2 regions of the Streptomyces sp. NPDC002076 genome follow, and region 2 is predicted to be linked to the other one. Evidence: riboswitches for the same ligand, from Rfam matches in the RefSeq annotation. Region 2 holds a riboswitch; the other holds the start of a gene.
The links. A riboswitch is a leader RNA that binds a small molecule or an ion and turns the genes downstream of it on or off. The one in region 2 is predicted to bind cobalamin.
Positions count from the first base shown of each region.

Region 1: another riboswitch for cobalamin. It lies ahead of ACWCQS_RS37825 (HoxN/HupN/NixA family nickel/cobalt transporter); the one in region 2 lies ahead of ACWCQS_RS00420 (ribonucleoside-diphosphate reductase subunit alpha).

Region 1 is NZ_JBSFDI010000025.1:111,571-116,935, reverse strand. Features, by position in the region: partial or broken gene ACWCQS_RS37835 (PepSY-associated TM helix domain-containing protein) at 61-1,504, shown strand; gene ACWCQS_RS37830 (ArsR/SmtB family transcription factor) at 1,575-1,934, opposite strand; cobalamin riboswitch at 1,984-2,204, shown strand; gene ACWCQS_RS37825 (HoxN/HupN/NixA family nickel/cobalt transporter) at 2,232-3,341, shown strand; partial or broken gene ACWCQS_RS37820 (heavy metal translocating P-type ATPase) at 3,459-3,853, shown strand; gene ACWCQS_RS37815 (Fur family transcriptional regulator) at 4,060-4,542, shown strand; gene ACWCQS_RS37810 (CobW family GTP-binding protein) at 4,485-5,365, shown strand, end outside.
Region 2 is NZ_JBSFDI010000001.1:86,672-92,036, reverse strand. Features, by position in the region: gene ACWCQS_RS00425 (ribonucleotide-diphosphate reductase subunit beta) at 1-648, opposite strand, end outside; gene ACWCQS_RS00420 (ribonucleoside-diphosphate reductase subunit alpha) at 648-3,017, opposite strand; cobalamin riboswitch at 3,144-3,268, opposite strand; gene ACWCQS_RS00415 (GNAT family N-acetyltransferase) at 3,321-3,827, opposite strand; gene mctP (monocarboxylate uptake permease MctP) at 3,902-5,365, opposite strand, start outside.

The DNA.
Region 1 (5,365 bases), on a different contig from region 2:
CTCACCGTTCCGCTCAGCCGACAGCTGACGTGACACCCGTACGCCCCAGGAGCAGTCCCCATGTCCGTCGAACCGCCCATCACCGTCCCACCCCGCACGGCCGGCGATGCCGGTGAGTCGGCCCCGGGCCCTGTTTCGGCCTCGGCTCCCTGGGCCCTTCGCGCGCTGCGCCCGCTGGTGCTGCGCCTGCACTTCTACGCGGGCGTGTTCGTCGCGCCGTTCCTGCTCGTCACGGCGGTCACCGGACTGCTGTACGCGGGCTCGTTCCAGGCCGAGAAGATCGTGTACGCCCACGAACTGACCGTCCCGGTCGGCGACCACAAGCTGCCGATCTCCCAGCAGGTGAAGGCCGCCCGCAAGGCCCACCCCGAGGGCACCATCTCCGCCGTGCGGCCGTCACCGCAGCCCGATGCGACCACCCGCGTGCTGCTGTCCGGTGTCAAGGGCATAGCCGCCGACCACACCCTCGCCGTGTTCGTGGACCCCTACACCGGCAAGGTGCGCGGCGCCCTGGAGCAGTACGGCTCCACCGGCGCCCTGCCGCTGCGCACCTGGATCGACGAGTTCCACCGCGAGCTGCACCTGGGCGACTCCGGCCGCCTGTACAGCGCGTTCGCCGCCAGTTGGCTCTGGGTGATCACGGGTGGCGGGCTGGTGCTGTGGTTCGGTCGGCGCCGCGCCCGCCGCAAGGTGCGCGGCGCCACGGGGCGGCGGCGCTCCCTGACCCTGCACGGCACGGTGGGTGTGTGGGCGGCCGGCGGGCTGCTCTTCCTGTCGGCGACCGGCTCTGACCTGGTCCACCTACGCCGGAGCGCACATCGGCGACATCCGCGAAGCCCCCGGCCAGTCCACGCCGTCCGTCACCGCGACGGTGGGCAGCGGGCACGAGGGACACGGCTCCATGGCGGGCATGGACATGAATGGCATGGAGAGGGGCTCGCACTCCGGCGCACGGTCCGACGTGGGTCTCGACGCCGTCCCGAAGACGGCCCGCGCCGAGGGCCTGTCCGATCCGGTCGAAATCGTGCCGCCCGCGGACTCCTCCTCCGCCTATGTCGTACGGCAGATCCAACGCAGCTGGCCGGAGAAGCAGGACTCGATCGCCGTCTACCCGGCCACCGGCAAGGTCACCGACGTCCTGCGCTTCTCCGGCTACCCGGTGCTGGCCAAACTGACCCGGTGGGGCATCGACGCCCACACCGGCACCCTGTTCGGCCTCGTGAACCAGATCGCGCTGGCCGGCCTCGCCCTGGCCCTGGTCCTCCTCATCCTCTGGGGCTACCGCATGTGGTGGCAGCGCGGCCGCGGCTCCGCCTTCGGCCGCCCGATTCCCCGCGGTGCCTGGCGGCAGGTGCCGGTGTACGTGCTGGTGCCCTGCGTCGCGGTGGTCGCCGTCGTCGGCTACTACGTCCCGCTGCTAGGGATCCCGCTCGCCGGCTTCCTCGCGGTGGACATGGTCCTCGGCTGGGTCACACGCCGTCGTACCGGGCACGCACACGCCTGAACCGAGCGGCCGCACCTGCGCGGGAGCGTCGCGCGACGCTTGCCGCGATCGCGTGCGGCCGCGGGTCTCGTCATGCTTCTCGGGACACGCACTGTTCGAGCAGTGCGGCCATCGGGCCCTCGACCAGCCGGTAGCGCACGATTCGGCCGTCCTTCTCGCCGTGGACGATGCCTGCGGTTCGCAGCAGGCGCAGGGCCTGGGACACGGCGGTGTCCCTCATGCCGGTGGCGACGGCCAGGTCGGAGACGGCGATGGGAGCGGCCTCGTGAAGGGCGAGCAGCAGGGCCAGGCGCCCGGGATCCGAGAGCAGCGAGAAGCGGTCGGCCCAGGCGCGTACACGCTCCGGCTCGCCGACGGCGGCGATGGCGTCGCAGACCCGATGGCCGTCGATGGTGCGCTGCCCGGCGCGCTCCGCGGGGACGAGATGCATGGACCCATCATCGCAGTCCACGAAATGCCGCCTCAATACCTGCACACTTATGCAGCCTTGCAGCCTCGGCCTCCGGCCTTCTAGGGTGAGCGGGCCGTGGTGTTCGGGAAGACCGGTGACAGTCCCTCAGGGGCTCAGTCCGGAGCGGCCCTCGCCACTGTGATCGGGGAGTTCCCGCCCCATGCATTGCCACTGGCCTCGCGGCCGGGAAGGCAGGGGCGGGCGCGATGACCCGTCAGCCAGGAGACCGGCCACGGCAGCACGAAGCTGATCCACGAGGTGCTGGAGCGTGACCGAATGACCATGCCCGAAGGCGTGCCCGAAACTGCCGTCTCCCCATCCTTCCGCTGGCGGCGCGAGGATACCCTCCGAACCGCCGGCCTCCTGGCCGTGATCGTCGCCTTGCACGTGGTCGCCTTCGGGATCCTCTTCCTGCTCGTGGTCCCGCGCCACTACGAGGTCGGAACCAAGGCGTTCGGGGTGGGTCTCGGCATCACGGCCTACACCCTCGGCATGCGGCACGCCTTCGACGCCGACCACATCGCCGCGATCGACAACACCACCCGCAAGTTGATGGCCGACGGCAAACGGCCGGTGTCGGTGGGCTTCTGGTTCGCGCTCGGCCACTCCAGCGTGGTCGTCGTCATGGCGGCGCTGGTCGCCGGCGGCGCCAAGCTCGCCGGCACCCTGATGAACGACAGCTCCCGGACCCACCAGGTCCTCGGCACCGTCGGCACCACGGTCTCCGGCGGCTTCCTGTACCTCATCGCCGCGCTCAACCTCGTGGCGCTGTTCGGCATCGCCCGCGTCTTCAGGGCCATGCGGAACGGCCAGTACGACGAGGCCGAGTTGGAAGCCCACCTCGACTCGCGCGGCTTCATGAACCGCATCCTGGGCCGGCTCACCAGGTCCGTCCGCCGGCCCGGCCAGATGTTCCCGCTCGGTTTCGTCTTCGGCATCGGTTTCGACACCTCGACCGAGGTGTTGCTCCTCGCCCTGGCCGGCAACGGCGCCGCCGCCGGCCTCCCCTGGTACGCGGTCCTGTGCCTGCCCCTACTCTTCGCCGCCGGCATGAGTCTGTTCGACACGCTCGACGGCACCTTCATGAACTTCGCCTACCAGTGGGCGTTCTCCAACCCCGTCCGCAAGGTGTTTTACAACCTCACGATCACCGGCCTGTCCATCGCCGTCGCCTTCTTCGTCGGCACGATCGAACTGGTCGGCGTCCTGCACGACAAGCTCGGGCTGAGCGATGGCGTCAGCGGATGGATCTCGGGCCTGGACCTGGACAACGTCGGCTACGTCATCGTCGGCCTGTTCGTGGTCGTCTGGGCCGTGGCCATCGCCTACTGGCGGCTGGCCAGGGTCGAGGAACGCTGGGGTACCCACACCGCCGACGCCGGCTGACGACGCCACTACGGAAAGCGGGCGGGCTCTGCCTGGACGAAGTCGAGGAAGGCAATCCACTCGTCCAGCGGGTAGCGCACACGGACGACCGAATCGCTGCGGCGATGAGAGCAGTGCAGGGAACTGGAGCAGGCCGGCCGCAAGGTCCAGGTCGTGGGGAAGGCGTCAACGACGCGCCCGCCCTGGCCGCCGCCCACACCGGCATCGCCATGGGCCGAGCCGGTTCGGACCTCGCCCTGGAGACCCCCGACGCGGTGATCGTGCGCGACGAACTGGCAACCGTGCCCGCCGTCATCGCCCTCTCCCGCCGGGCCCGCCGCCTGATCATGCAGAACCTGGCCATCGCCGCCGTGTTCATCTCCGGCCTGGTCGTCTGGGACCTCACCGCCACCCTCCCCCTGCCCCTCGGCGTCCTCGGCCACGAGGGCTCGACCGTCATCGTCGGCCTCAACGGCCTGCGGCTCCTGCGCGAGGCCGCCTGGACCCGGGCCCGCACGGAGGGCCAGCCCTGACTCGCCCCGCCCCATGGCCCGCCGTACCCGCGCAGGTGCGGCGGGCCATTGCCGTCTGATTGCTCCGGCAGCACTGCTGAACCCAGGCGATGCCGCCCAGTCACACATGACTGAGCGTTCATATGGACATGGATTTCATTTCCATCTACGGTGGAGCGTGCCGACCCGGCACGAGCCATAGGGGGTGATGCGCCATGGGCGGCCGGATGACCCGACAACGCAAGGCGGTCACGCGGATACTCGCGGCCTGCCAGGACTTCGTATCGGCCCAGGAGTTGTACGCCCTTCTGGTGGCCGGCGACCACTCGATCGGCCTGACCACCGTCTACCGCGCCCTGCGTGAGCTGGAGGTGGACGGCGGCGTGGACGTCGTACGCGACGAGACCGGCGGGCGGCTCTACCGGCTGCGTCCGGCCGACGGGCACCGCCACTACCTGATGTGCCGCGACTGCGGTCGCAGCCGGCCGGTGGACTCCGAGGTCGTCGAGGAGTGGGCGGGCCGGATCGCCGCCGCGACCGGCTTCACCGCGGTGGAGCACACCGTCGAACTCACCGGCGTCTGCGCCGACTGTCTGCCCCACACCGACGGAGGCCGGCCGTCCGGGGACGGAGATGAAGGAGAGGAACAGCCATGCCACTGGGAGCTCGCCGCTGGCCTCCGGAGCCCAGTCCGCAGCTGCGCGAGCTGAAAGAGGCCGTGCGTGCCCTGCTCGATCTCGACGACGACACCGCCGTCCTGATCCGCCAGCTCGCCTGCACCGAACCGGGCTGCCCGCCGTTGGAAACCGTCATCGTCGTGTTGCCGATGGAGGGCGACGCCCGCCGCTGGACCCTGCACCACCCCGCCGACCAGATCACCGAGGACGACCTGCGCGACGCTCTCCTCGCCACACCCGAACAGCACGACCAGGAGACTGAATTGACCTCCCCGGAACCCGCCGAACCCCGCGATGAGCGGGTCCCCGTCACCGTCCTGACCGGCTTCCTCGGCGCCGGCAAGACCACCCTCCTCAACCGCATCCTCACCGAGAACCACGGCATGAGGATCGCCGTGATCGAGAACGAGTTCGGCGAGGTCGGCATCGACGACGCCCTCGTCCTCGACGCCGAGGAAGAGATCTTCGAGATGAACAACGGCTGCATCTGCTGCACCGTGCGCGGGGATCTGATCCGCATCCTGGGTGCGCTGATGCGGCGCCGCGAGAAGTTCGACCACATCCTCATCGAGACCACCGGCCTCGCCGACCCCGCGCCCGTCGCGCAGACCTTCTTCATGGACGACGAGATCGCCTCCCAGCTGCGGCTGGACGCCATCGTCACGCTCGTCGACGCCGCACACGTGCTCCAGCACCTGGACGAGATCAAGCCGGAGGGCGTGGAGAACGAGGCCGTCGAACAGATCGCCTTCGCCGACCGCGTCGTCCTCAACAAGACCGACCTGGCCGACGAGGAGACCATCGGACAGGTCGTGCGCCGCATCCGGGCCATCAACTGCGGAGTGCGGATCATCCC
Region 2 (5,365 bases):
GTGCATCGTCTCGTCGCGGAACACCCAGTTGGTGCCGGTCGCCAGACCGTGCAGCAGACCCCGGCTGCGGAACCAGTAGACGTACGCGAACGCGCCGTAGAAGAACAGGCCCTCGATGCACGCGGCGAAGCAGATCAGGTTGAGCAGGAAGCGACGGCGGTCGGCCTTCGTCTCCAGCCGCTCGAGCTTCTCGACCTCGTTGATCCACTTGAAGCAGAACCCGGCCTTCTCGCGGATGGAGGGGATGTTCTCCACCGCGGCGAAGGCCGCCGCGCGGTCGTCCGGGTCGGGCAGGTAGGTGTCCAGGAGCGTCAGATAGAACTGGACGTGCACGGCCTCCTCGAAGAGCTGACGGCTCAAGTAGAGCCGCGCCTCGGGAGAGTTGATGTGCTTGTACAGCGTCAGCACCAGGTTGTTGGCGACGATCGAGTCACCGGTCGCGAAGAAGGCGACCAGGCGGCCGATGAGGTGCTGCTCCTCGGGCGTCAGCTTCGCGAGGTCGGCGACGTCCGAGTGGAGGTCGACCTCCTCGACGTGCCAGGTGTTCTTGATCGCGTCGCGGTAGCGCTCGTAGAAGTCCGGGTAGCGCATGGGGCGCAGGGTGAGTTCGAAGCCCGGGTCGAGAAGGTTCTGGGGACGGTTGGACATTACTGGCATGCCTCGCAGGACTCGGGGTTCTCAAGGGAGCAGGCGACCGCGTCGGGGTCGGCGACCTGCTGGACGGGGATGCCGGCGGGGGTCTGCGCCTGGGCGGCGCGGGCGATGCGGGTCGCCGGGCGGGAGCGCAGGTAGTACGTCGTCTTCAGGCCCGACTTCCAGGCGTACGCGTACATCGAGGAGAGCTTGCCGATGGTCGGCGTCTCCATGAACAGGTTCAGGGACTGCGACTGGTCCAGGAACGGCGTGCGGGCCGCCGCCATGTCGATCAGGCCCCGCTGCGGGATCTCCCACGCCGTGCGGTACAGCGCCCGTACGTCGGCCGGGATCCACGCGAAGTCCTGCACCGAGCCGTTGCTGTCCCGCAGCGCCTCACGGGTGCGGGCGTCCCAGACGCCCAGCTCCTTCAGGTCCTGCACCAGGTAGGAGTTGACCTGCAGGAACTCACCGGACAGCGTCTCGCGCTTGAACAGGTTCGACACCTGCGGCTCGATGCACTCGTAGACGCCCGCGATGGAGGCGATGGTGGCGGTGGGCGCGATGGCCAGCAGCAGGGAGTTGCGCATGCCGACCTCGGCGATACGGCCGCGCAGCGCCGCCCAGCGCTCCGGCCAGGACAGCTCGACACCGTAGTGGTCGGGGTGCAGCACGCCCTGGGCCGTACGGGTCTTCTCCCAGGCCGGCAGCGGGCCGTTGCGCTCGGCCAGGTCGGCGGAGGCCTCGTACGCGGCGAGCATGATCCGCTCGGCGATCCGCGTGGACAGGGCCTTGGCCTGAGGCGAGTCGAAGGGCAGGCGCAGCTTGAAGAAGACGTCCTGCAGACCCATCGCGCCGAGACCGACGGGACGCCACTTGGCGTTCGACCGACCCGCCTGCTCGGTCGGATAGAAGTTGATGTCGACCACGCGGTCGAGGAAGGTGACGGCGGTACGGACGGTCTCGTCCAGCCGCTGCCAGTCGAGGTCGCCAGTCGTCATGTCGACAAACGCACCCAGGTTGACGGACCCCAGGTTGCAGACCGCGGTCTCCCCGTCGTCCGTGACCTCCAGGATCTCCGTGCAGAGGTTGGAGGAGTGGACCACGTGCCCCGGCAGGGCCGTCTGGTTGGCGGTGCGGTTGGCCGCGTCCTTGAAGGTCATCCAGCCGTTGCCGGTCTGCGCGAGGGTGCGCATCATCCGGCCGTACAGCTCACGGGCCGGCATGGTCTTCTTCGCAAGGCCCTTTTCCTCCGCCTTGCGGTACGCGGCCTCGAACTCCTCGCCCCACAGGTCCACCAGCTCCGGCACGTCCGACGGGGAGAACAGCGACCACTGCCCGTCGGCGTTGACCCGGCGCATGAACTCGTCCGGGATCCAGTGCGCGAGGTTCAGGTTGTGCGTACGGCGGGCGTCCTCACCGGTGTTGTCCCGCAGCTCCAGGAACTCCTCGATGTCGGAGTGCCAGGTCTCCAGGTAGACCGCGGCCGCGCCCTTGCGCCGGCCGCCCTGGTTCACGGCGGCCACCGAGGCGTCCAGGGTCTTCAGGAACGGCACGATGCCGTTGGAGTGCCCGTTGGTACCGCGGATCAGCGAACCCCGGCTGCGGATCCGGGAGTACGACAGACCGATGCCGCCGGCGTGCTTGGAGAGCCGGGCCACCTGGTGGTAGCGGTCGTAGATGGAGTCCAGCTCGTCCAGCGGGGAGTCGAGGAGGTAGCAGGACGACATCTGCGGGTGCCGCGTGCCGGAGTTGAAGAGCGTGGGGGAGGACGGGAGGTAGTCGAGCCTGCTCATGAGCCCGTAGAGCGCGGCCACTTCGTCCACGGAACGGGTCGTGTCGTCCTCGGCCAGGCCGCTCGCGACCCGCAGCATGAAGTGCTGGGGCGTCTCGATGACCTTGCGGGTGATCGGGTGCCGCAGGAGATAGCGGCTGTGGAGCGTCCGCAGCCCGAAGTAGCCGAAGCGGTCGTCGGCGTCGCGGTCGATCAGCGCGTCGAGCCGTTCGGCGTGCAGCCGTACGAACTCGGCGGTGCGGTCGGCGATGAGCCCCTCGCGGTGCCCCACGGCCACGGATCCGGTGAAGGACGTCACGCCCTGCGAGGCGGCCTCGGCGCGGATGGAGATGGTCAGCAGCCGGGCGGCCAGCCGGGAGTAGGCGGGGTCCTCGGAGATGAGCCCGGCGGCGGCCTCGGTGGCCAGCTCGCGCAACTCCGCCTCGTCGGCCCGGGCGGACCGGCCGCGCAGCGCGGCGGCGGCGACCCGGCCGGGGTCGGCGTCGGGGAGGTCGGCGGTCAGCTCGGTCAGGGTCCGCAGCAGCGCGGCACCGGGACCGTCGGTCTCCAGGCCGGTGGCTGAAGCCGGATCTGCTGGCGCGATGGTCACGTGGGGGCTCTCCCTCGCTCGGCACGGGGGCCTTGTGGAGGGCAGGGGGCAGCCACGAGCGCGCACGGCGTCGCGTCCACCGGCCCATCCCACGAGGCCCGGACGTCTCAGGGCACCCGAACCGGACGGCCGGGTGCGCTGCCGGCAGGTCCTCGGACTGACTCCTGAGCGCAGACGCGCACAAGTACACCGTTGCGGGACAGTTCCGGATTCGCACCGGATTCCCCTGCGGCGACAGCGAGCATGAGCATACATCTAGTGCCGGGCTGTCGTGTCACCCCCAGATGTTGTGTCGTGACGGTGTCAGAGCGTCAACTCGTAGGTGAGGAGAGTGATGTCGGCGAGTTCCGGGAGCGGGTTCCAGTCGCGTTCGGGGACGCGGACGAACCCCAGGCGCTCGTAGATGCGGTGGGCGGCGTGCATGGTGCGCTGGGTGGACAGGACGAGGGCCGTGCAGGCCTCCGTGGCCCGTGCGCGGTCGACGCAGGCCCGGACGAGCGCCTCGCCGGCACCCTGTCCCCGGCCCGCGTGCGCGACCGCCAGCATGCGGATCTCGGCCTCTCCGGGCCGGGCGATGTCGGCCATGGGCCCGGGGGACGGCACGAAGGTGACTCCGCCGAGGAGGGCGCCGTCCCGGACGGCCACGAGCACCTGTGCCGCGGCCGCTCGCTTGGCCACGTCTCTCAGTTCGCCCAGATACCAGTCACTCTCCCCGAAGTCGAGGAGACCGTCCTGGAGGTAGGCCTGGGCGGTGATCTCGCCGAGGGCGTCGTACTCTTCCGGGGTTACCTGCCGGATCACGATGTCCATGGCGTCGAGTCTGCCGGAGCGATACGACAACGGGCCGCCGGATTTCCTCCGGCGGCCCGTCGTACGGCGGTCGCTCAGTGACCGGCGCCCGCCGTCGCCGGCGGCAGTTCCACCTGCACCCCCGGGTCGCCCGCGTCCGCCGTGTAGTCCTCCGGCTTGGTCTCGTCGACGCCCTCGGGGGCCTTCACGGCCTTCAGGACGACGGTGAGGACCACGGTGACCACGACGTTGAGGACGAAGGCCGTGAGGCCGATGTAGCCGATCTCGCCGATGCCGGGAATCTCCTTCGCCGAGCCGCCGAAGTGCTTCTGGGTCGGGGAGGCGACGCCGTACGCGGCGACCGTGCCGTACGCCATGCCGACCGCCCAGCCGGCCAGCAGCGCCCATCGGTGGAACCAGCGGGTGAACAGGCCGCCGACCAGGGCCGGGAAGGTCTGCAGGATCCAGATGCCGCCCAGGAGCTGGAAGTTGATCGCCACCGTCTTGTCCATGGTGAGGACGAAGACCAGGGCGCCGACCTTCACCAGCAGGGAGACGATCTTGGAGACCTGGGCCTCCTGCTTCGGCGTGGCGTCCGGCTTGATGAAGTCCTTGTAGATGTTGCGGGTGAAGAGGTTCGCCGCCGCGATCGACATGATCGCCGCGGGGACCAGGGCACCGATGCCGATCGCCGCGAAGGCCACGCCCGCGAACCAGTCCGGGAACATGTCCTCGAACAGCTGGGGGATGGCCAGCTGGCCGTTGGTGACCTTGACCCCGGCCGCGATCGCCATGAAGCCCAGCAGCGCGAGCAGGCCGAGCATCAGGGAGTACAGCGGCAGGATCGTGGTGTTGCGGCGGATCACGTTACGGCTCCTGGAGGACAGGGTCGCGGTGATCGAGTGCGGGTACATGAAGAGCGCGAGGGCGGAGCCCAGGGCCAGGGTGGCGTACGTCCACTGTCCGGCCTCCGGGGGCACGAGCGCGCCGCGCGGCTTGCCCGTCGCCGGGTTGACCTGGCTGAACGCCTGGCCCGCCTTGGCGAAGATGTCGTCGAAGCCGCCCAGCTTGATCGGGATGTAGATGATCGCCACCGCGATGACGATGTAGATCAGCGTGTCCTTGACGAAGGCGATCAGGGCGGGGGCGCGCAGACCGGAGGAGTAGGTGTATGCCGCCAGCACGCCGAAGGCGATCAGCAGCGGCAGGTCCCGTACGAACCAGTTGGTGCTGCTGTCCCCGCCGACGCCCATCACGTCCAGCACCGCCTGGATGCCCACGAGCTGGAGCGCGATGTACGGCATCGTCGCCAGGATGCCGGTCAGCGCCACCGCCAGGGACAGGCCCTTGGAGCCGAAGCGGCCCCGGACGAAGTCGGAGGTGGTGACGTACCCGTGGCGGTGCGAGACCGACCACAGGCGCGGCAGGAACGTGAAGATCAGCGGGTAGACCAGGATCGTGTACGGCACGGCGAAGAAGCCGGCCGCGCCCGCCGCGTAGATCGCCGCCGGTACGGCGACGAAGGTGTACGCGGTGTACAGGTCGCCGCCGAGCAGGAA